3 regions of the Shewanella sp. ISTPL2 genome follow, and region 3 is predicted to be linked to each of the others. Evidence: predicted binding sites of a transcription regulator. Region 3 holds the regulator's gene; each other region holds the start of a gene.
The links. The regulator sigma-54, encoded in region 3, starts transcription at its own class of promoters, with help from an activator protein. The targets are predictions, from matches to a motif close to GTTGGCACGNNNNTNGNNT.
Positions count from the first base shown of each region.

Region 1 (8,154 bases), 2.8 Mb from region 3:
GTGCTCCCATCTATTTTTAAATAAGTTTTAGTTTTGCGCTGTTGCTGTCGCCTTACTTAGTTATGGAGCTATACCGGGATTCAGGCATAGCCAAGATAACTGTTTTTTCTAGGAGAGCTGATATGTTAGGTGTTCACACTAATTACGCGTCAATTGTTGCACAAGGTGCTGTTAATAAAAGTAATAATCTATTAACTAATGCTATGGAGCGTCTGTCGACGGGTTTACGTATCAATAGCGCATCTGATGATGCAGCGGGTTTGCAAATTGCTAACCGCATGAGCGCTAACGTAAAGGGCATGGAAACGGCTTCACGCAATATTTCTGATGCGACCTCTATGCTGCAAACCGCAGATGGTGCGTTAGAAGAATTAACGACTATTGCTAACCGCCAGAAAGAATTGGCGACTCAAGCATCAAACGGCGTTAACTCTACAGCAGATTTAAAAGCGTTGGATGATGAATTTAAGCAATTAAATGCAGAAATTACCCGGATTGTAGAAAATACAACCTATGCGGGTAATAACTTATTTAAAGATGCTACTGATGGTGTACTCGTCAAAGGTGTGACCTTTCAGATTGGCTCGGATGGAGCAGAGCAAATGTCAGTTACCTTAGGTGCTATTGATAAGACAGTTACTGGTGATTTGTTGACTTCTGCAGCCGCCAATACGGCTATCGGGGCTGTTGATACCTTCTTGGCTAAAGTGGGGACAGAACGTTCAACCTTAGGTGCCAACATTAACCGTCTTGGCCATACTGCGGCTAACCTTGCCAGCGTAACTGAAAATACTAAAGCCGCTGCCGGCCGTATTATGGATGCCGATTTCGCGGTTGAATCTGCCAATATGACACGTAATCAATTATTAGTTCAGGCGGGTACAACGGTACTGTCTTCAGCTAACCAGAACACGGGTTTAGTCATGGGTCTATTGCGTTAATGCTATTGGGCAAGTGATGTCATTGGTCACGGCTAAAATGCCAGTTAGTTGCGCTGACTGGCATTTTTATTTTAGCCACGGTTTATGTATTGGTCGGTAGTCGCTAAACCCGAGATTGAAACCTATAAGGTTCATGTTTTAGTGGGTAATTTTCGATAACACAAAGTGGAAGATGGTTTTCCTGTTTAAGTGTTCATGCGGAAGTATTTAGCTGTGTTTGGGCCAGTTAATTATTTAATTTTCTTTAAAAACAGTAACTTGTTTTTGGCATGCGTTTTGCTCTAGAACGAGTGGAGGTAGTCATGATTTCAGGTATGAATGCAGCACAATTTGCTCAGCAACTGATTGGCGCAGACCGCGCAGGTAAAGATACGCTTTACAAAGGTAAGCTAACTGCCAGCAAAACACAGTTAGATGCTTATACATTGCTCGAAAATAATATGAAGAAGATGGCCACTAAGCTGAGTGAAATGGGTGGCGATGCAGCTAAAGGCAAAATTGCTACGGTTACGGGCGAGAATGCGACCGCGACAGTTAAATCTGATGCTCCAAAGGGCAACTATGATTTGAGCGTGCATAAACTTGCGCAAGCGCATCAACTGACTAAAGCCTATTCCTCTGAAAGTGAATTGTTGCCAACGTCGGGCATTATCAGTATTCAAGTCGGTAGTGATCCGACTAAGCGCATGGACATTGATTTGGCAACGGTTAATGGCGGTGCGGCTATTTCTGTGTCTCAGTTACGCGATGTGATCAATAAACAAGTGGGTAATCCTGGTGTACAAGCGTCATTAGTGCGCACAGGTAACCAAATCGAATTTATGCTGTCTTCAAAGGAATCGGGTGTCGCGAATCAAGTGAAGGTAGAGTTTAACGGTGCCGATTGGGGCATGACAGAACGTCGTGCAGCACAAGATGCGGAACTCACATTAAACGGTATCAGTATTACCAGCAGTAGTAACTATCTAGAAAATGTTGTTGATGGTGTCAGCCTCGAATTAGTCAAGGTGCATGCGGCTGGTGAAAGCAGCATGATTAAAGTCACTGACGATTTTGAAGCGAATAAGAAAGCGGTTAAGGATTTTGTCGATTCATTTAATTCTTTAATGACGCAAATTAATCAATTAACTCGTTCTATGGGCGTTAAAACCTCTGACTCTGGCTCTTCCGATAAAGATAAGGAAGACAAAAGCACTGCAGTGAGTGAAGCGCAAATTGGTGTGTTGAAGGGGGATACCTCTATTCGCCTTCTCCAGTCTAAATTACGTGATTCTGTATTTGCAACGGCTGCTAATGGCATGCGTTTGTCTGATATCGGGATTGAGATTGGACGAGACGGAAAACTAAAAATTGATGATGCTAAGCTGACCGATAGCTTTAAAAGTGATCCAGAAAAAGTACAAGCCATGTTTACTGGTCCTGACAGTTATATCAAAAGCATAGAAAAGACCCTAAAACCTTTTACACAGTTCAATGGCTATATCGATCAAAAGCAGGAAGCGCTAAATAAGCAGATTAAAAGTGTGAATGACAGTATGGCGCGCCATGATTATCAAATGAATCAAAAGTATCAGATTTATTTAACCCAGTTTACGGCAATGGAATCCACCATTAATCAGTTTAATTCCGCAAGTCAGTTGTTTTCATAGGAAGCAGTAAAAAATGTTAAATGAGTACGATCCATTTAATGCCTACAAGCAAACCGCTTTAGATGCACAAGTAGCGGCAGCAACAACCCATGACATGGTGCGTATGTTACTTGATGGTTTATTGGAAGAACTAGAGCGGACCGCTGGCCATATGGAATACCAAAGGTTTGAGGCGAAAGGAATGAGTATCCATAAGTGCCTTAATATCGTGCATGGCTTGGACTCTATGCTTGACCTTGAAAATGGTGGTGAGGTTGCCGTGAGCTTACATCGTCTCTATGACTTTTGTAGCCGTCAGCTTGTCAGCGCCAGTGTCGAAAACAGTGCTGAAGCGCTAGTTCCAGTGACTCAGGTGATTACCAATGTCAGAGAAGGATGGACAAATCTCAATTAAGCAGTGGGCGCGTTTTGCGAATGCTTTACGCCAATATGCAGATGCTCAGGATTGGGAAAGCGTCCGAAAAGTGAACATCGCTTTGATCAAAGCCCTGCAACAGGCAGGTGAGACTCATGATATTGAGCAGAAATTGGCACGTGCAGAATTAAAGCGGGTTCATTCCCAAGTGCTGCAAGAGTTGATCTTGGCTCGTGATGAATTAGCCGCTGAAATGGGCCGCTTTAAGGCGCAACAACCAGGTTTAGCAGCCTATCAATTAACACAAGTAAGTGGAGCTTTGGATGATCTCTGATCTTCTTTCAACTCGTCCTGTTGGCACAAATACCAGCTTGACGACTAAAGTGGCAAGTGCAGTTGATCAAGATAAATCAGAGTCATTTACCTTGTTGGGGTTGCCAGTCGGATTGTCTGCAGCGCCTCTCCCGTTAGAGGGGACTCAGTGGACTCAGAATGCCGAACATGCTTTAGAAAGAGATGCTGATACTTTTTTAAATCAATATGTTAATAGCAATTTATCTGACTCAGTATCTTTTGTTCCTGTTGTACCAGTATTGTCTCAGCCACTGTTAAATACTGAGATTAACTCAGCGCCTATTATTCAAGATGGCTTAGCCGCCACGCTTCAGGCTAGTCTCGTTTCACCGACTGCTGTAGCGCCGTTTGTTCCTGTGATTTTTCCCGCGGAAGCTATTAAAACTGATCCGATAGGTCGAACTCCTGCGTCTTTAATTGGGCTCTCAGCCACAGATCAAAGAGGAACGCTATTTAGTTCAGGTATGACCTCATCTATGGCTCTTGCAGGAAGCAGTACTCAGCCAGTGGGCATGAGTGGCGAATCCTTGAAAATGAGCGGCGTATTTACGCAGGATTCAACGCTGGCAACTTTCTCTGGGGATTTTGAGCATTTGAAATCTGACTCGTCAGTGTTTCAGCGTGTGTTGGCAGAACTTAGGGGGCATGAAGTTAAAGATATTAATGCGATAGGATCTCAGCAGGTTGCGGGTACGCAGGCTGCAAGTGCTACTCAATGGGGCCCGGTATCTATCACTCCCATGGCTTCTTTAGCGCAGCACTCTCAGGAGATCCTTACTCCCTTAAGAGAGCATCTTCGTTTCCAAGTCGATCAACATATTAAGAAAGCCGAATTAAGGTTAGATCCGCCAGAGCTGGGCAAGATTGAGCTCAATATCCGTTTAGAGGGCGATCGTTTACAGGTGCAAATGCATGCAGTAAATCCGGCAATTCGAGATGCATTACTCAATGGTTTGGATCGTTTGAGAGTGGATTTAGCAATGGATCATGGCGGTCAAATTGATGTCGATATTGGTCAAGGTGAATCGCAACAGCATCAACAGGAAACTGCATTATTCTCCTCTTCGATAGCGGCTGAGACTACAACGGATAATGTAGTCGATGTGATGGCGAGAGAGAAATCCCAATTAGATTTATTGGCTTAAGTGCCGGAGTCGTTTAATGGCAATTTTAAAATCTCGTTTAGTAAAGATTATCGTAGCGTTACTTGTGCTCATTAGTTCGACCGCAGGTGCATTCTGGATTGGAACAAGTAGTGGAGATTGGAAGCTAGCAGAGCTTTTTGCATCGGAACCGGAAGTCGAACCTATACCAGTTGCAAAGTTTTACCCGTTAGAAAAGTTTGTGATATCGATTCCCGGGGATAAGTATCCCCATTACATGCTGCTTGAAATGTCATTAAAAAGCCGTAATCCCAATATGAAAGCGGTGTTGCTGGAGTCAGATCCACTTATACGAAACGCTATGATGAAGATGTTCTCACGTAAAACATTTGAGCAGTTGAACCACTTAGATCAGCTTGACAGTTTACAATCAGAAGCGTTGATATTGATGGTTAAAGTGCTGTCAGATAACCAATTACCATCAGATATTGATGAAGTACTCTTTACTCGCATGGTGATCCAGTAAGAGGCCTTATCATGACAGCAGCGGGCCAACTCGCATATCAACAAACCTGTGATTATCCAGTCGAAGAGCGTCAATCTGAACAACAGATTATTCGACAATACTTGCCATTAATCAAACGTATAGTCTCGCAGATGCGCAGTCACTGCGGCGTGATGTTATCACTCGAGGATATGGAGCAAATTGGCATGATGGCCTTGCTTGAGTCATCACGTCGGTATCCTGGCGAGCTGGATAATGGATTTATTTCCTTCGCTGGGCAACGGATTCGCGGTGCCATACTCGACGAGTTGAGGCGGCAGGATTGGCGTCCTAGACCTGTTAGACAGCAGGCCCATGAGCTTAATGATGTTGTTAGACGTTTGAGTCGAGAGATGGGACGTGAACCAAGCGATCTTGAAGTGGCCAGTGCGCTTGGGCTGAGCGCGGAGGATTATCGGGAACGTTTATACTCGACGCAAGCTGAGTCGATGAAAAGCTTAGATGAGTTGCTATTGGGCGGTGATCATCCAGTAGACAGAAGTAATGATGTTGAGCGGTTAATACTGAAGCAAACTTTGATCAAAGTTATTTCAAAATTAAATGAAAGAGAACAGCTAATTCTGTCGCTTTACTATCATCATGAGCTGAATTTAAAAGAGATAGCTATGGCATTGGGATTGACTGAAACGCGTATTTGCCAACTGCATAAATCAGCTATTTCACAGTTAAAAACAATATTGCAGCGCTAAAGTTTAAAAGTGAGAAGATCGTAATGAGTAAACTAGTTGGGCTGTTAATCATTTTAGCTTCTGTGTTTGGTGGATATGTTTGGGCGGGTGGAGCTTTGTCTGCATTGTGGCAGCCTGCTGAAATTTTAATCATTATGGGGGCCGGAGTTGGAGCGCTCATTATTGCTAACCCACAATCAGTATTAAAAGAAATGCTTGAGCAGTTAAAAGAATTATTTAATAAGGGCAAGGAAGATCCTGAATTATATCCTCAGTTATTTCCTTTGATGGGCACTTTAATGGCTCAGATCCAATCTCAAGGCTTAAAAGTGCTCGATGAACATTTAGAAAATCCTCATCAGAGCTCTATTTTTCTAATGTACCCAGCCGTGCTTAATCACCCAAATGTTTTACAGTTTTTAATTGATAACTTACGAGTGCAGTCTATTGGGAAAATATCTCCCCATGACTTAGAGCATATCCTAGAAGAAGAGATTCATCGAATAGAAGAGGACAGATTACGACCATCGGAAGCTTTTAGTAAGGTGGGAGAGGCTATGCCTGGCTTTGGTATTTTAGCTGCTGTTCTCGGTATTATCATTACTATGTCTAATATTGATGGCCCAATTACTATGATTGGTGTCAAAGTTGCCGCGGCATTAGTCGGTACATTTATCGGTATTTTCGCGTGTTATTGTTTCTTTGACCCAATGTCAAAGGCATTAGAACATCTAGTTGATCGTAAATCGGCACAGCTTCGGTGCATAGCCGCTATTTTAGTGACCTTTTCAAAAGGTAAACCACCAATGATGGCTATTGATGCGGGACGGAAACAAATACAAAGTGAAAATCGTCCTTCATTTATCGAGTTAGAACGTTGGATGGAAGGGCAGAGAAGCTAATGCTCCATAAAAATGAGCCGATTATTATCAAGCGGCGAAAGCGAGGAAAGCGTAATCATGGGCATGGTGGTGCGTGGAAAGTCGCTTTTGCCGATTTCACGCTTGCTATGATGGCGCTCTTTATGGTGCTGTGGATCATGCAAATCGCAGATCAAAAAGAGCGAACCATGATAGTGCAGTATTTACGTGGAGATATGAATCCCACTGGTCCAATGAATCCATTTGAGCTAAGTCAGTCATCTTCGATTATTGATTTAGAAGGAAATATGTCTATTGCTCCTCCAATCATACCTTCCAATTCTATGCCTAGAGGTTCGGAGTCAGAAGGATTAGAGGAGGGTGCGCTCATCCCCGGGCAATTTGATACTCAGGCGCAATTAACTGTGCTCGCCAGAGAATTGAATCGAGTCGTGCAAAGCTCGAGCATGGCTGAAAATATTGCCGTGACGATTGTGCCTCAAGGCATACGCATCTTAATTCACGATAATGTGAATCAATTTATGTTCACGCGAGGCAGTGCGCAGATGCAACCCTATTTTGAAGAATTACTTTTATCTTTAGGGCCGATTTTAAAAAATGTCACCAACAGCATGGTTATTTCGGGTCATACGGATTCAACGCCTTATGCGGGCAATTTATTTACCAATTGGGAATTATCGAGTGAAAGAGCACTATTAGCACGAAGAGTGCTTGAGCGTGGCGGTGTTAAACGCGATCAGGTTATTCAGGTGACGGGTATGGCTGATCAGGTTCCTTACATCACTTCGGATACTGCTGCGGCGGCTAATCGTCGGATTGAGGCGCTTATTTTAACCTCCTCTGCTGAACAGTTATTAAGAGGCATGATTGGCGCTCCGAACGATACAGTCCCAAGTGGCGTTACAATCAACGAAATTAAGCGCCAAGCAAACACTCGCTAGTGTTAATACCTGCTCTCATTTGTTAGGGATGACTATGAATCTGTATGAAGAGTTTGTACATTCTGAGGATGAAGTTGAAGCGACCCCTGAGTATCAGATTATTGAATTTGATAATCGTCGAACTCATCAAAGATTTAGCCTGAGACGAAATAAAAGAGCGCCACTCGCATTTGCATGCGATGGCCTGACAGTAAATTTATCAACAACTCGCTGGTTTGTTATTACGCCGATTGGAACTGCAAATATAAAAGATATTAGCATTGGCGGTGTTGGGATTTTGTGCAATGAACCACTGCCAGTAGGGAGGAGATTCTATATTGAACTTGAGCAAACACGAGTCTTATGTGAGGTAACTCGAGAACACACGATTAAAGGTCGATTGAAGTTCTTAGGCGCTCGCTGGATTTATCGTGATAAAGCTGAAGTCCAGAACTTGATTGATGCAATTAGACTACGGGCGAAAATATAGGATATGCAATGGCTGCATCTTTTCATCGAAACGGCTCGGATAAATTACAGAAGGTCTTTCTGTATCTTATTCTGCTGAATTGGCTATTGCTTATTATTGTTGCACTCAATATGAATACATTACGCTTTAGCCATGGTGTTATGATTTCAATTATGATTTTTATCTATAATTATTTTCTGGCTCATTTATGTTTTATTCGTGCTGCCAGAGCGCAAGATGCTTATCTCA
Region 1 is NZ_JAAPAV010000001.1:278,970-287,123, forward strand. It holds gene HUB64_RS01285 (flagellin) at 123-941, shown strand; gene fliD (flagellar filament capping protein FliD) at 1,244-2,590, shown strand; gene fliS (flagellar export chaperone FliS) at 2,604-2,984, shown strand; gene HUB64_RS01300 (hypothetical protein) at 2,953-3,279, shown strand; gene HUB64_RS01305 (flagellar hook-length control protein FliK) at 3,269-4,444, shown strand; gene fliL (flagellar basal body-associated protein FliL) at 4,461-4,928, shown strand; gene HUB64_RS01315 (RNA polymerase sigma factor FliA) at 4,940-5,656, shown strand; gene motA (flagellar motor stator protein MotA) at 5,680-6,537, shown strand; gene HUB64_RS01325 (flagellar motor protein MotB) at 6,537-7,457, shown strand; gene HUB64_RS01330 (pilus assembly protein PilZ) at 7,492-7,926, shown strand; gene HUB64_RS01335 (hypothetical protein) at 7,935-8,154, shown strand, end outside.
Region 1: the regulator sigma-54 is predicted to act here: its motif matches at 1,205-1,223, upstream of fliD (flagellar filament capping protein FliD).

Region 2 (8,154 bases), 2.6 Mb from region 3:
TTGCCCGATGGCATAAAGGGCAGCTCCTCACCAGTTCTATCTTCGTATAATTGCCCTGCGATAAGGTCGTATTCATCTACAAAAGGGTAAGCATAGGCATCTCGCTCTGGCCAAGCGACTAAACGTGCTAGGGTGTCAGGTTGATTAACCACACCTTCGAAAATTTCTTTACCAAGTGAAATCAAAAAACACCTAAACTCGGCAAAAGCATATTCAGAATCACAGCCCGTAATAATGTAAGCCGCCCCCCAAACAGACCACAAATAACTACGGCGCATCTGCTGACCAAAGATTTTATCGAAAGCTTTTAACTCTTCATTACTCAATTCGGCAAGTTTCTGCTTCAGTGCTTGAGTCAAAGACTCCTGTGATTGCGCCGTTTCCGTTCGCGTGACTAACCCCCAAAACTCAACTTCTGTCATAAACGTCACCTATTAGAGCCTCTAGCAAAAAGGCATATTCTACACGATATCACGGTTATACTGGACTCGGATTAGGGCATTTCCTACACTTGCTCATCTTCTTTGCTACTGGTGTGCACTTCAATCTATGCCTAAACGTCTTATACTACTGATCACGTTATATTGCCTCTTCAGCATTGCTGCACTTTGGCGTACTGTGATGACTCAATCCCTTGATGTATTCACCCTAGGTGTCCTCCCCGTGCTCGTTGGCATACTCATACGGGCGCCGTGGTCTAGCTTAGTGTTGAAGATTTATATTGGCATGCAAACCTTAGGATTCTCGGCACTGGGGATTACAGCAATTATTGCCTATCGCATTACCCCTGAGGATGTAAAAGTAGTTGTTTCTGGCCACAACATTCCTATGTTGCCACTCACAGTGAGCATTATTGTTATTTTACTCGTGCAGTATTGGATCGCATTTTCTAAGGTCACGAGACACTATTTGACCCGCCAAACTCAGTAATGGACTTTGTTGCTAAGCTGTTATCAATAGCGTAGCTTAGCGACCCAGTAAAATACTTACGATTCTTAACTTGAAGTAGACTATGAGCCATTTATCGCCCAGCGAACTTTCCATTCTTTTGGTAGAACCTTCAGAGACACAGCGTCGAATTATTATTCAACGCTTACAACAAGAAGGCATTCTCAGCATTCAAACCGCAGAAAACATAGAAGCGGCTAAAGATATTATTGCTCGCCATAAACCTGACCTTATTGCGAGCGCCATGCATTTCGATGATGGCACTGCCATCGATCTCTTGGGCTACTTAAGGGCCAACGCTGACTGCAAAGATATCCAATTTATGCTGGTCTCGAGTGAGTGCCGCCGTGAGCAACTTGAAATATTCCGCCAATCGGGTGTAGTAGCGATTCTACCTAAACCCTTCAGTGCCGACCATTTAGGTACAGCATTGAATGCCACGATTGATTTACTCAGCCACGATGAACTCGACCTGAGTAATTTCGATGTACAAGATGTGCGCGTATTAGTGGTCGATGATAGCCGTATGGCAAGAAACGTCATTAAACGTACGATTGGTAACTTAGGGATGAAGCTAATTACCGAGGCCGAGGATGGCGCGCAAGCCATAGCGTTAATGAAACACAATATGTTCGACTTAGTGATCACGGATTACAATATGCCGAGTGTAGATGGGCTAGCTTTGACACAATTTATCCGCAATGAAAGCCAACAATCGCACATTCCCATCTTGATGGTGTCTTCCGAAGCCAACGATACCCACCTCAGCAATGTGTCCCAAGCGGGTGTAAATGCCTTATGTGACAAACCCTTTGAACCCAAACTTGTTAAAAAATTACTCTATCAACTGTTAGAAGAATAAAACCAGAATAAAACTTAAGTCACGAACTGAGTAAATATTCTGCGCTTTACTGAACATCCTGCTGCACGCTAGACGCAAAAGGCTTTCCAAGTGCTAAACCTTATGGCATGTTAGGCACGCTTATTTCAAATAAATCTACGGAAAGAAGAGACAATAAAAATGAACAAAACTGAACTAATCGCCAAAATTGCAGAAAATGCCGATCTAACGAAAGTAGAAGCAGCACGCGCATTGAAGTCTTTTGAAGCAGCTATTACCGAATCAATGAAAAATGGTGACAAAATCTCCATCGTAGGTTTCGGTTCTTTTGAAACAGCGACTCGTGCCGCTCGCACTGGCCGTAACCCACAAACGGGTAAAGAAATTCAAATTGCTGAAGCGACAGTGCCTAAGTTTAAAGCGGGTAAAACCCTACGTGACAGCGTAAACTAAGTTATAAAATTCAATACAACGCCTCCATTGTGAGGCGTTTTTTTTTGCCCAATCCCAGTGAAGCACTGAATATTTTTTGCACAACAAAAGTGCGCCTCTGCCCCACAAACTGGCAAATAAAAACATTTCATTAACATTGCGAGTTCTAATACCTTGTTTTACATGGCATTGTAATAGTGGCATGTGATTAGCAAATCCTTCCTTAGAAAAAACCAAGATGCACTAATGAACACAGCTGACTTTGAGTGTGCCAATGGTGAATCGATAAATAAGTCAATCGAGGGGATGAGCATGAAGAAATCACTGTACAGCGTTTTGGCCTTATCGACGGGAATGTTACTGGCAGGCAACGCCTTTGCAGCCGTATCAGGTAACATTGGCGGTACCTCTAATTACCTATGGCGCGGTGCGACCCAAACTAAAGATGCAGTCGCAATCCAAGGTGGCCTTGACTACAGCCACGATTCTGGATTTTATGCGGGAACTTGGGCATCGAATGTGGATTTTGGTGATGATACTAGCTACGAGCTTGATCTATATGCGGGTTATGGCGGCAGTATTACCGAAGACATCAGCTACGACTTTGGCTATCTCTACTACGCCTATCCAGACGCACCAGGCAGTATTGATTTTGGTGAGCTCCATGCTGCTGTCACGTGGAAATGGCTCGAACTGGCTTACTCCCAAGTCATCAATGCCGGTGACGATCTGGCCGCCGATCCTTTAGATAATAAAGATCTCAGTTATCTTGCCGCGACGGTATCCGTTCCTCTCACTGAAAAGCTGAGTTTATCAGTGCACTATGGTTACTCAAACGGTGATGTCGTCCAATCTTGGTTTGGCGAAGATAATTATGCCGACTATAACGTGACTCTCAGCGCAGATACCAGCATAGGCACAGTGTCATTTATGGTCTCAGATACCGATCTCACCGATGATGATGCCAAACTAGTACTCGGATATTCCTACAGTTTTGATCTATAAGCTCTAAACATAAAAACGCCACCTTAAAAAGTGGCGTCATTTTATCACTATCACCAATTAGGCAATAATTGACCGGTTTGTTTTACGGGCCGCAACCATTTTCTCGATATACTCAACAATGGGCTCAGTCACTGAAATCCCTGTTGTTTGCTCAATCCCTTCAATGCCAGGCGCCGAATTAACCTCAAGGATCAGTGGACCACGGTTAGAACGTAAAATATCTACTCCCGCGACAACCAATCCCATCGCCTTCACAGCGGCAATAGCCATTTTACGCTCAACAGAGGTGATTTTTACCACCTCACCACAACCACCTAAATGCAGATTAGAGCGGAAATCGCCCTCGGGACCTTGACGTTTCATCGAAGCAACAACCTTGTCACCGACAACAAAACAACGAATATCACTACCATTGGATTCTTTAATGTATTCCTGTACTAAGATATTCGCTTTGAGCCCCAAGAATGCTTCAATCACGCTCTCAGCAGCCGTTTTAGTTTCAGCGAGTACGACACCAATCCCTTGAGTGCCTTCGAGTAATTTAATGACTAACGGAGCGCCGCCCACCATATTGATGAGATCTGGGATATCATTTGGCTTATTGGCAAAACCCGTCACAGGCATGCCAATCCCTTTGCGGGAAAGTAGTTGCAGTGCCCGCAATTTGTCCCGCGAACGCGCAATGGAGATTGAATCATTCGCGGCATATACGCCCATCATTTCAAACTGACGTACAACGGCACAACCATAAAAAGTCACGCTAGCATGAATACGCGGAATGATGGCATCAAACCCAACTAATTCAGTACCTTCATAATGAATGCTAGGTTTAATAGAATTAATATTCATGTAGCAATTCAGCGTATTGATCACGACCGCTTCATGTCCACGACTTTGGCAAGCCGCGACTAAGCGTTGTGTTGAATACAACTGGGGGAATTGGGATAAAATACCTATTTTCATTGCTGAGTGACCAACTTAAGCATGAGTGAATAAACCGTTCTGCGGCACCAAAAGCACAGCGACAGAAAAGGGGCTGATATTTGTCTATTGCTCAGTGTAAAGCAAGAAAATATTCCTCACCAGACGAAATCATTATGCTAATGAAATACTTCAAGACCTATCACATTCGGAACTCGTTTAAATTAACAGCGGCAAAATATACTTAGCCTCAAACTCCGTTGCATCTAAGGGGCGAGAAAACAAATAACCTTGTAATACAGTACAATGGCGAGAAGTACAAAACTCAGCCTGCTCAATTGTTTCAACGCCCTCAGCTACTGATATGACATTAAACCCATGGGCGAAGTTAAGTAATGCAGCGAGCAAACGAGTGTCTTTATCATCCTTATCATAGGAAGCGACAAAGCTTTTATCGATTTTCAGCACGCTAATGGGAAACAATTTGATATGTTCTAAGGACGAAAAACCCGTCCCAAAATCATCAAGGGCAAAACGCACCCCTAACTCGGCGATTCTATCGAGCATTTTGGCATGTTCATGGGGATCTTCAATAAGGCAATTCTCAGTAATTTCAAGCTCTAATGCTACAGCAGGAAGTCCTGTCTTAGTCAGCGTATTCGCTATTTTATCAAACAGGTTCTCATTTCCAATTTGCGATGCAGACAGGTTAACGGCAATGGTAAATTCTCTCCCTGTTGGCTGTAATTGGGTTAACCAAACCTGTGCCTGAATACAGGCTTGTTCAAGCACCCAATCATCAATGTCTTCCATTAATCCAATTTCTTCGGCTATGGGTAAAAATTGATCTGGGGTGATAATGCCGTCTACAGGATGCTGCCATCGGATAAGGGCTTCCATCCCCACCAGCTGATGGGTTTTCGCATTCACTTGCGCTTGATAATGAACCTTAAATTCATTTCTTTTTAAGGCAGTACGCAAACTCGACTCGATATGATTACGGTAACGCACCTCTTTATCTAAAGCTTCTGAGTAAAACTGAATCTGGTTTCGGCCCATTTTTTTAGCGCGATACATAGCGATATCGGCACATTTCATCAGCTCAGAACTGTTCGAAGCCGCTTCATTATAAAAAGCCACGCCGATGCTGGCACCAATAAGCACATCGTTATCACCGAGACAAAACACGTCCTCAAACACTTTTAACAATCGATTAGCCACAATCATAGGGAAATATTTATAATCATTATCAGTGACTAGCACGACAAATTCGTCCCCACCTAAACGGGCAATAATGTCGCCATCTCGTAGTACTTCACTTAATCGAGCGGCTACTTTAACTAAAAGAATATCCCCCGTCTGATGGCCTAGAGTGTCATTGATCGCTTTAAAATCATCTAAATCGAGTAAGATAACGGCTAAATAGTCGTGACAACGTTTGGCCCTTGCTATCGCTCGATTAAGACAAAGTTCAAAACCATAGCGATTAACCAGCTTAGTCAACGAATCGTGTTCAGCTAGCTCTTTTAGTTTTTGGTGACTATTACGTAACGCCAACGCCATTGAAGATCTTTGTTTCGCATAACGAATTGCACGGGTTAGTATCCGCGAGTTGACCTCATCTTTAAGCAAGAAGTCCTGTGCCCCTAGTTCAATACAGCGCTGAGCCAGTTTCTCATCTTCATAGCGACTCAGCATCACGACTACGGTCTGGTCTTGCGTCATGGCATTGAGCTTGATCAACACTTCTAAGCCATTAGCATCGGGTAATAAATAATCCAATAGAATACCGTCAAAATGACGTTCTAATGCGAGATTTAAACCATCAAATGCACAATTTGCTTCGACCACATTAAAAGTCAACTTTGACTGTCTGAGTGCTCGGATGATCGCAGTTCTATCAACTTCATCATCATCGATCAGTAGTAAATCCATATACTCACCTTATGCGGATGGGAGCTCCACTATTCGCCAATAACCTTCAAGCATATTAAAAATATTGTTAAAACCGTCTTTCATATCAGTTTTAACCATGTAACCAGCCACATGATGGCTATAGGCTTTCATCCTATCTTCATCGGTACTCGACGTGGTGAGCATAAAAACGACAGACGAAGAAAGAGAAGGATCTGAACGTATTCGCTCAAGGAACTCAAACCCATTCATTCTTGGCATATTAAGATCGAGCAAAATAAGATACGGACCTTTGATCGTGTCTAAACTCGTTAGAATAGTTAATGCTTCGATCCCATCCCGAGCACGCACTAAGGGATTGAGTAACCTCAATTGTCTCATCGCCCGCTGCACGGCCATGTAATCCACGTCATCGTCATCAACCAATAAAATGGTGACCTGTTGATAGTGATTTGCTGCGCTCATAGAAGCTCCTTTTTCACTATTTGCTTAGGCCAACTAAAGCAAAAACAACAACCTCGGCCCTGCGATTTAAGCTGAATCTCTCCACCTAAACTTTCAACCGTTTTCCTCACAAGTGATAAGCCTAAACCACTGCCTTCAACTTCATCCCTTGGTTTAAGTGTTTGAAACATCTCGAAGACTTTTTCATGATATGAGCTTGATATCCCCGGACCATCATCTATCACACTGAATCGATACTGCTGATCAACCGCCTCACATGAAACCGTAATCACACCTGTACCTAAGTCATGATGTTTTATGGCGTTACTGATTAAATTTCGTATAACTAATTCCAACAATGGTCTTACGGTATAAAAATTTGGAAATTCACCTTTTAGGACTAATTCAAATCCCTGTGGCGGCGCGACGAGCGCAAACATGTCTTCAACCAGTTGCCGACTTTTCACTTCAGTAGTTTCGGTATCAACACGACCAATCCGAGAAAACATCAATAGTCCATCGAGTAATAACACCATTCGATGAATACGACTTTGGATAAGCCCTAGGTATTTCTGTACATTTTCATTGGTGTTATCGACTAAATCCTCTGATAACCAAGAGGTTAGCTGCTCGATACCACGTAAGGGGGATTTCAAATCATGGGAAGCAATATAGGCGAACCTGTCTAATTCTTGATTGATACGCTCAAGCTCAAGCATATGTTCTGCACGCTGAACTTCAATGCGTTTACGTTCAGAGACATTATTAATTGTCGCGAGAATAGAAATGCCATTACTAAAATGAATAGGCGTCAACCCCACTTCAATTGCGAGTCGACTGCCATCTTTACAACAGCCAAACAGGTCATCCCGCATCGACATATTTTTCGCAATAGGCTGCACTAAATAGTTACTCATGTGCTGCTGATGAGCATCCCTTAGGGTTTCGGGCAATAACATATTGATGGAACGACCGAGTAACTCGTCTCTGGTATAGCCGAACAAACGTTCAGCATGGGTATTCACTAAAGTAATAAATCCAGATTTATCCACCATAAATAGCGCACTTGGAGAGGCTTCAATTACTAATCTAAAGCGTTTTTCGTTAGCAATTAACTCTGAAGTCAGTAAAGACTCCTTATATCGATTACGCGCCATAATTAACACTGAGTAAAACAATGCCAAAATAAAACCACAACCGATAAATTGGAGCCACATACCTTGGGTCTGTTCCGCTCTCGAGATAAAACGCGATTGTGATGAAATGTCTAAACGCCACAACTGCCCTCCAACTAAGTCAGTCTGCGAGTGATAAAACACATCCTGCTCATTCGGGGCCACTTTGCTGCTGGTAAACATTAAACTGTCAGCGCTTGCCTGCGGACTTTCATAAATGGCAAGTTTCAAGCCTGAGAATCGCTCCCCCATAATCCCTTGCATGAGGTCATCCATCCTAAACGCTGCATACACAAGTCCAAACACGTGCTGTTTACGCTCAGCTTCTGTTGTTGTAGTGCCTTGATAAAGCGGTAAATACATTAAAAATCCCGCTTTAGCATCATCAGATGTATCTTGAACTAATACGACTTTGCCAGAAACTGTCGGCAGTCCAGTGGTAATAGCGCGAGTGATGGCTTTATATCGATTAGA
Region 2 is NZ_JAAPAV010000001.1:442,413-450,566, reverse strand. It holds gene HUB64_RS02015 (DUF4240 domain-containing protein) at 1-422, opposite strand, end outside; gene HUB64_RS02010 (hypothetical protein) at 550-930, shown strand; gene HUB64_RS02005 (response regulator) at 1,013-1,810, shown strand; gene HUB64_RS02000 (HU family DNA-binding protein) at 1,970-2,242, shown strand; gene HUB64_RS01995 (TorF family putative porin) at 2,534-3,226, shown strand; gene rimK (30S ribosomal protein S6--L-glutamate ligase) at 3,284-4,189, opposite strand; gene HUB64_RS01985 (bifunctional diguanylate cyclase/phosphodiesterase) at 4,367-6,082, opposite strand; gene HUB64_RS01980 (response regulator) at 6,092-6,526, opposite strand; gene HUB64_RS01975 (CHASE domain-containing protein) at 6,523-8,154, opposite strand, start outside.
Region 2: the regulator sigma-54 is predicted to act here: its motif matches at 2,418-2,436, upstream of HUB64_RS01995 (TorF family putative porin).

Region 3 (8,154 bases):
AGCGGTGATTCCGATAACAGAGTAAAAGATCAAAATACCCCAGATTTCATCGTTGAAGATCTGCGCAGTGTTGAGTTCAATGAGCAAGGACTAGTGAATAGCCGTGTGACGGCGAAACACATGGAACATTATGATTCAACGAATCAAACTTTCTTTACTCAACCTGTTTATCTTGTTTATCCAGACCAAGGTAAAGCACAATGGCAGCTCAGGGCAGATCAGGGCAAGCTAAACAAGGAAACTGGCAAGGTTGTATTAGAAAATAATGTTATTATCGATGCCATTAGCCCAGAAGAACCGATTCAGACCTTGTCCACCAGTTATCTGGAACTCGATCTCAACACTATGATAATGACCTCTGACCGTACCATTTACGTCACAGGGAAAGATTTTAATATTCAAGGCCAAGGCCTTTATGCCGACCTCAACGCGCAAGAAGTGCAATTGACCAGTCAGGTAGTAGGAACATATGAAGCAAAATAACGTATTACTTGCCAGCCTAATGCTAATTATGAGCATGAGTGCTTTCGCGAAAGTGGGCGACTTAAAGCAAGAAGTCAAAATTAAAGCTGTGAGCCAAACTGCGGATATCAAAAACAACCAGATTATCTTCTTTGGTCCGGTGGAAGTTACCCAAGGCTCAATAAAAATCCAAGCAAATGAACTGCGTGCATTTTCCGCTGAAGGTGAAAATAGCAAAACTTTAGTCGCCACAGGCAACCCTGCTACGTATAGCCAGATATTAGACGATGGCCGTCCTGCATCGGCTAGCGCGAAAGAAATTCGTTACGATATGGCAAGCCGCACCTTAACTCTGAAAGGTATGGCGTCATTAGATCAAGCAGGTAGCCAAGTTACAGGCAATTTAATCCGCTATAACATGATTCAACAGAAATTGATGGCCGAGAGTACTGGCAGTGGTGACGATCGCGTAATCACTATTATTCAGCCTGAAAACTATCAAGATGATGCTAAATCAGACGCTCCGGCGGATAAACCTGTAAAAAAGCAGGACTCTAAATGACCCAAATCACCTTAAGAGCACAAAATCTGGCGAAAAGTTACAAGAGTCGCCAAGTGGTTAAAGACGTCAGTCTGACGGTAAAAACCGGTCAAGTCGTTGGCCTACTCGGTCCAAACGGTGCAGGTAAAACCACGACCTTTTACATGGTTGTCGGGCTAGTGAAGAGCGATAAGGGACATATCTTTATCGACGATGATGATTTAACCGCAGATCCTATGCATCTGCGTGCCCGCAAAGGCATAGGTTACTTACCGCAAGAAGCCAGTATCTTTCGTAAGCTAACTGTTCATGACAACATCATGGCCGTACTGCAAACTCGTAAAGAACTTAAAAACGAAGAACGAGAAGAAGAACTAGAACATCTGCTCGAAGAGTTTCATATCACCCACATCCGTGACAGCCAAGGCATGTCATTGTCGGGTGGCGAACGTCGTCGCGTCGAAATTGCGCGGGCTTTAGCCGCTAATCCTAAGTTCATTTTGCTCGATGAACCGTTTGCCGGCGTCGATCCTATTTCGGTTATCGACATCAAGAAGATTATCGAACAACTCAAAAGTCGCGGCCTTGGCGTACTGATCACAGACCATAATGTCCGCGAGACATTAGATGTATGTGAACATGCTTATATTGTGAGTCACGGAAACCTGATTGCCGAAGGAACTCCAGCAGAGATCTTAGACAATCAGCAAGTTAGGGCTGTGTACTTAGGTGAACAATTCAGGCTATAGTTAATCGAGCGAAGCCAATGGAGGCAATTTATACCGCCATTGGGCTTCACTCAAGATAATAATAAGCGACCTCATCCAACAATAATAACGTAGGGATCAGCGGTAACATGAAAGCGTCACTCCAGCTCAAACTGGGTCAACAGTTAACCATGACGCCACAACTACAACAGGCTATACGTCTGTTGCAACTGTCGTCATTAGAACTGCAGCAAGAGATCCAGCAAGCATTAGATTCTAATCCCCTTCTCGAGCTGGAAGAGGATCAATTCGACGCCACTAAAACCCCTGTAAACCAAACGCTATCCGATACGGATTTCAGTGAATCTAGCACTCTGCCACCAGAAAAAGACAGCTCCACCATAGATACGGCAGAGTCGCTAACCAAAGAATCCATGCCCGATGAGCTCCCCATGGACACCACATGGGATGAAGTGTTTACCGCCTCCCCAAACTCAGGCCCCGGCGGCAGTCGTGAAGACGATATGCCCTTCCAAGGCGAGACCAGTGAAGGTTTGTACGAACACTTAGAATGGCAAAAAAACCTCACGCCGTTTTCTGAAACCGATTTAGCCATTGCCACCGCCATTATTGATGCCATCGACGATCAGGGCTATCTCACCCAAAGCACTGAAGAAATTCTCGAAGCCATGGGCAATCCTGAAGTTGAGCTTGACGAAGTCGAAGCCGTACTCAAGCGTATTCAGCATTTTGATCCCATAGGCGTTGCCGCCCGCGATTTAAGTGAATGCCTGCTGATCCAACTGTCGCATTTCGCCGCTGATACTCCCAACCTAGAAAACGCCCGTATGCTGATCAAAGATCATTTAGATCTGATCGCCGCCCGAGACTTTAGGTTATTGATGCGTAAGACTAAATTAAAAGAAGATGAATTAAGGGATGGTATAGCACTCATCCAAACCCTCAATCCTCGCCCAGGTTTGTTGATCACGCCCAATAATGACGAATACGTTATCCCAGATGTGTCTGTGTCGAAGAAAAATGGCCGCTGGGTGGTTGAGCTAAATCCTGACTGCATGCCCAAAATCAATGTAAATCAACATTATGCTTCAATGGCGCGCAGCACTAAAAACCAAGCCGATAGCCAATTTATTCGCGGCCATCTGCAAGAGGCTAAATGGTTTATTAAGAGCTTAGAAAGCCGTAACGATACTTTGCTTAAAGTTGCTAATTGCATAGTGCAATATCAGCAAGGTTTCTTTGAGTATGGTGAAGAAGCCATGAAGCCTATGGTGCTTAACGATATTGCCGAAGCGGTAGAAATGCATGAGTCCACCATCTCACGGGTCACAACTCAAAAATACATGCATACCCCTAAGGGACTTTTTGAACTAAAATACTTCTTCTCTAGCCACGTCGGTACTGACGATGGTGGTGAGTGCTCATCCACAGCAATCAGAGCCTTTATAAAGAAACTGGTGGCAGCGGAAAACCAGAAAAAACCATTAAGCGATAGTAAGATGGCACAACTTCTGGCAGAACAAGGGATCAACGTAGCCCGCAGAACCATTGCGAAGTACCGAGAGGCTATGCTTATTCCACCTTCTAATCAGCGTAAAAGTTTATAACCTACAGTGGATATCGGAGGACGTTTCTATGCAAATAAACCTAAGTGGACACCATGTCGAAATTACCGAATCGTTACGTGCATATGTAGAAGAAAAGTTTTCAAAACTTGAACGCCATTTCGAACAGATCAATAATGTGCACGTTGTGCTCAATGTTGAGAAAATGCAACAGATTGCCGAAGCGAGAATAAACCTCATAGGTGGTGAAGTTTTTGCTACTTCAGAGCATGCTGACATGTATGCTGCTATAGACGCCCTGATTGACAAGCTTGACCGTCAGGTTATTAAACACAAAGAGAAGTTAACAAAACACTAATAATGGAACTTTGTACCATACTGCGGCCGGAGTGCACTACCTGCGCCACTCCGGGCAGCAAGAAAAAGGTACTGGAACTCATCAGCGACTTAGTCGCTGCCCAGTACCCGACCCTCTCATCTCAAGAGATATTCGAAAGCCTAGTGGCGCGCGAAAAGATGGGGAGCACAGGTATAGGTAACGGCATCGCCATTCCACATGGTCGACTAGCCGATATAGATCAGCCCATTGCCATACTCATTAAGTGTGAAGAGCCGATAGCATTTGATGCTATCGATAAGCAACCTGTTGATATTTTATTTGCACTACTGGTGCCTGCAGACCAATGTCAGCAGCACTTAAGTACCTTGTCTTGCATGGCCGAAAAGCTGAGCGACAAGCAAATATTAAAGCAATTACGCAAGACGCATGATGAAACGGAACTCTATCAGGTAATCACTGGATGAAACTGGTCATAGTGTCGGGCCGCTCAGGCTCAGGCAAATCTGTCGCCCTTAGGGTACTCGAAGATCTCGGCTATTATTGTGTCGATAACCTTCCTTTGCCATTGATTGGCAGTTTGCTTGAGCAACTCAAAGGCAGTAACGATCTCGTCGCCATCAGTGTCGACGTGCGTAACATGCCTGAGCAGGATAAGGTCTTAGTAAAACAACTCGCTAGCCTACCTCCAGATACTGAGTTAACGAGCTTCTTCCTTAACTCCAGCGATAAAATTCTGCTTAAGCGTTACAGCGAAACCCGCCGTTTGCATCCTTTGTCGAAGAGCCGAGTCTCTTTGCAAGAAGCGATAAAGCTGGAGGGAAAACTGCTCGAGCCTATGTCAAAACTGGTCGATCACTACATAGATACGTCGAATTTGAATATCTATGATTTAAGCGACCAAGTCAGACAAATTCTCCTTGGTAGTGTCGATAAAGAACTCGTGATCAACTTCGAGTCCTTTGGCTTTAAGCACGGAATGCCCACCGAAGCCGACTTTATGTTCGATGTGCGCTTCCTGCCCAATCCCCACTGGGAGTTGGCGCTGCGGCCATTGACTGGCTTAGATGAACCCGTAGCTGAGTTCTTAAATCGTCAACCACTGGTTAATAAGTTCATCTGGCAAATCGAAAACTTACTGGAGACTTGGCTGCCGCACCTCGAGCGTAACAATCGCAGTTATTTAACTGTGGCCATTGGCTGCACAGGTGGACAGCACAGATCCGTTTACGTCGCAGAGCAATTGGCCAAACGCTTTAGTAACGGTAAACATAAAGTTTATGCCCGTCATCGAGAGCTCAATAATGCCAAAGCTTGAACGTCAGATAACCATCTGTAATAAGCTCGGTTTACATGCCCGTGCCGCCACTAAGTTGGTGGTACTGGCTTCCGAGTTTGATGCGACCATCACCTTAATCCAAGGCGATAAACAAGCATCGGCCGCCAGTGTGCTTGGCTTGCTGATGCTTGAAACTGGCATGGGTAAAACCATCAGGCTTATCGCCGAAGGCCCAGATGCAGAGCCGGCTCTCGATGCCATTTGTGCCTTAATCGACGCTAAGTTTGACGAAGCCTGTTAGTTTCACTTCACACTAAGCACTTCATCGTTAGTTTCACTTCATGTCTAGTTTAAAAAACTTGCCATTCAGACATGGCAAAACATTTGTCGCTCGACGATACAAGCCACAGGCGATTACACTAGCGGTCATTGCGCTGGCCTTAACCTTACCTTAGCCGCCTTAATCTGTGTCATCGACTGACGCTTAGTCACCGCTAAATCCTAGCCCAACACTAAGATCTCAAACCAATTTGCCGCACAATGGAGGACAAATGCCCGTAGATAATGCAGAAAACGATCACACCGGACATAGTCTTGACCAGTTAAACCAAGCGCTTAGCAGCGGCATGTTCGTGCATGTGCGTAATATGCTGCAAAAAATGGCCGCCTCAGATATCGCGCTGATCTTAGAATCATCACCGCCAAGTGCCAGACAAGTATTGTGGCAGCTCATCGATCAGGAACAAATAGGCGACATACTCGATGAGTTGAGTGAAGAACTCAAAGACCCACTGATCCGCAGCATGAGCCCTGAGCGAGTCGCGAAAGCGACAGCAAGCATGGACACCGACGATCTCGCCTATATTCTGCGAAGTCTTCCCGACGCCGTTTACAAACAAGTGTTGCAGTCGATGACGGAGCAAAATCGCCTGAGGGTAGAACAAGCCCTATCTTATCCAGATGAGACCGCCGGCAGCTTGATGAACACAGATACTGTCACCCTAAGACCCGATGTGAATATCGATGTGGTGCTGCGCTATCTTCGGCAAAGGGGCAACCTACCCGACACCACAGATACCTTATATGTGGTCGACAAACAGGACAAAGTCCTTGGCGGTGTTAGGCTGGCAGATCTGCTGACTTGCGCGCCAAGCACCACAATTCGCAATATCATGGATCCCAATATTCAAAGTATTCCGGTGAGCATGTCCGACAGCGAAGTCGCGCAGAAATTCGAACGCAATGATTGGGTATCGGCACCTGTCGTCGACAGTGATGGTAAGCTACTCGGGCGTATCACAATCGATGACGTAGTCGATGTTATCCGCGAAGATGCTGAACATTCCATGATGGGTATGGCGGGGATGGACGGAGATGAAGATACCTTTGGTCCAGTGCTAAAAAGTACCCTACGTCGCTCGCTCTGGCTCACGATTAACTTATTCGCCGCCCTGCTCGCATCGTCGGTCAGCAATATGTTTGAAGGCACTATTGAGCAATTTGCCACTATCGCCATCCTAATGACGATTGTCCCTAGCATGGGCGGTGTTGCCGGTAATCAGACCTTAGCCCTCGTGATCCGTGGTATTGCTTTAGGCCATATCGGCCAAAGCAACGCCCGCTGGCTTATCGGTAAAGAGCTATCTATTGGTTTTCTCAATGGCTTGATGTGGTCTATTTTAGTCTTTGTCGCCGTGTGGCTATGGAAGGATGATATGGCACTGGCGGGATTAATTGGTAGCGCTATGCTGATCAATATGACAGTAGCTGGGCTTGCAGGTGCGAGTATTCCATTGATTTTAAAACGACTTAAAATCGATCCTGCCCTCGCTGGCGGTATGGTGCTCACCACAGTCACTGACGTGGTTGGCCTGTTCGCCTTCCTCGGGTTAGCGACGCTCTACCTGATGAACTAACGCTTTAACAGTTTAAGCTAACCACAGAACGGCACTCCAAAGGTGCCGTTTTTTATCCCACTGGAAAACTAAAGAAGGCTATTTTGCCGGAGGTTGAAAACCATAACTGCTCAGAATCGCTTGGCCTTTTGTCGATAGAATAAACTCGGCTAACGGCTTAGCGGCAGTATTAGCGCCTTGCAAAACCAGTAAACCATAGTCGGCACCCACGGCGAGTTCCTGCGGTAAGTCTATGATTTGTAAACTCGGCACTTCTTTTTTAGCCAGCACAGCATTAGTGCAATAGGTTAAAAAGATATCCGCTTGCTTGTTTTCCATCACCCAGCCATAGGGGTTGCGATCTTTAGGCGGTTTAACGCTCTCAGGGCCGCCCGTCAGTTGTAATGCCTTGGTCTCTAACGCGGCTTTCGCATTGGGTTTTACCGCTTCGGCCTTAGCAAAAACGGCCCAGGCATAATCACCCGCGGGGTCGGCTTTCGGGGTTGAGGTGCCGACTTTAACCTTAGGATCTAACAAGGTATCGAGTAACGTCGCACTCGTCACCTGAACTGTGTCTTGAGCAACAGCGCAGAGTTGATTACGGGCAAACATTTGCACCGCTTCGCCCTGACCCGAATCCACTAATGCCTGTGGATGTTTCATATTCGCCGAGGCAAAGATATCGACTTTCTCGCCCTCTTGAATGCGCTTTAACAATAAACCTGAGGGCGCATATTGCGCTACAACACTTATTTGCGACTGTGCTTGATAAGCAGCAATAATATCACTCATCGCAGCCTTTAAACTGCCTGCGGCGCGCAGTTCTATCGGCGCGGCTCCTGTGGTCACTTCGGCTTTCATCGGCACTCCTTGTACAGCAGTCACCATGATGACAGGACTTAAACTCAAGGCTACTAACACATTTTTGCTTATCATAGTCATATTCTCCTTTAGGCACTAAAAGTCATTCTTGTGACTTATTCCCATACAGAACGTGAAATCGATAAAGGGATCAAGCTGAACTCATCCCAAGGTAATTAGCAGTGATATGTTTGTGCTGCAGGTCACTCAAGGTGCGCTTCACAAAGGACAAATTGTCTAATTGAAGCACGGCAAGCTAATCACTCAATTAGCCCACCACTGAAAACAAAAAAGTCGCCCCAGGCGACTTTTTCAGCGAGAACTTTGTACTTAGACCAGACTATTTACCCGTTGGTATTAGTACGATCTCAACGCGGCGGTTTTGTGCTCGGCCATTTGCATTGGCATTTGATGCAATAGGACTCGCTTCACCCATACCTTTTGATTTTACACGGGCAGAGGCAACGCCTTTATTCATCAAGTAAT
Region 3 is NZ_JAAPAV010000001.1:3,078,460-3,086,613, reverse strand. It holds gene lptC (LPS export ABC transporter periplasmic protein LptC) at 1-483, shown strand, start outside; gene lptA (lipopolysaccharide transport periplasmic protein LptA) at 470-1,024, shown strand; gene lptB (LPS export ABC transporter ATP-binding protein) at 1,021-1,752, shown strand; gene HUB64_RS13425 (RNA polymerase factor sigma-54) at 1,860-3,338, shown strand; gene hpf (ribosome hibernation promoting factor) at 3,367-3,654, shown strand; gene ptsN (PTS IIA-like nitrogen regulatory protein PtsN) at 3,657-4,100, shown strand; gene rapZ (RNase adapter RapZ) at 4,097-4,951, shown strand; gene HUB64_RS13405 (HPr family phosphocarrier protein) at 4,938-5,213, shown strand; gene mgtE (magnesium transporter) at 5,464-6,828, shown strand; gene HUB64_RS13395 (molybdate ABC transporter substrate-binding protein) at 6,907-7,743, opposite strand; gene HUB64_RS13390 (OmpA family protein) at 8,009-8,154, opposite strand, start outside.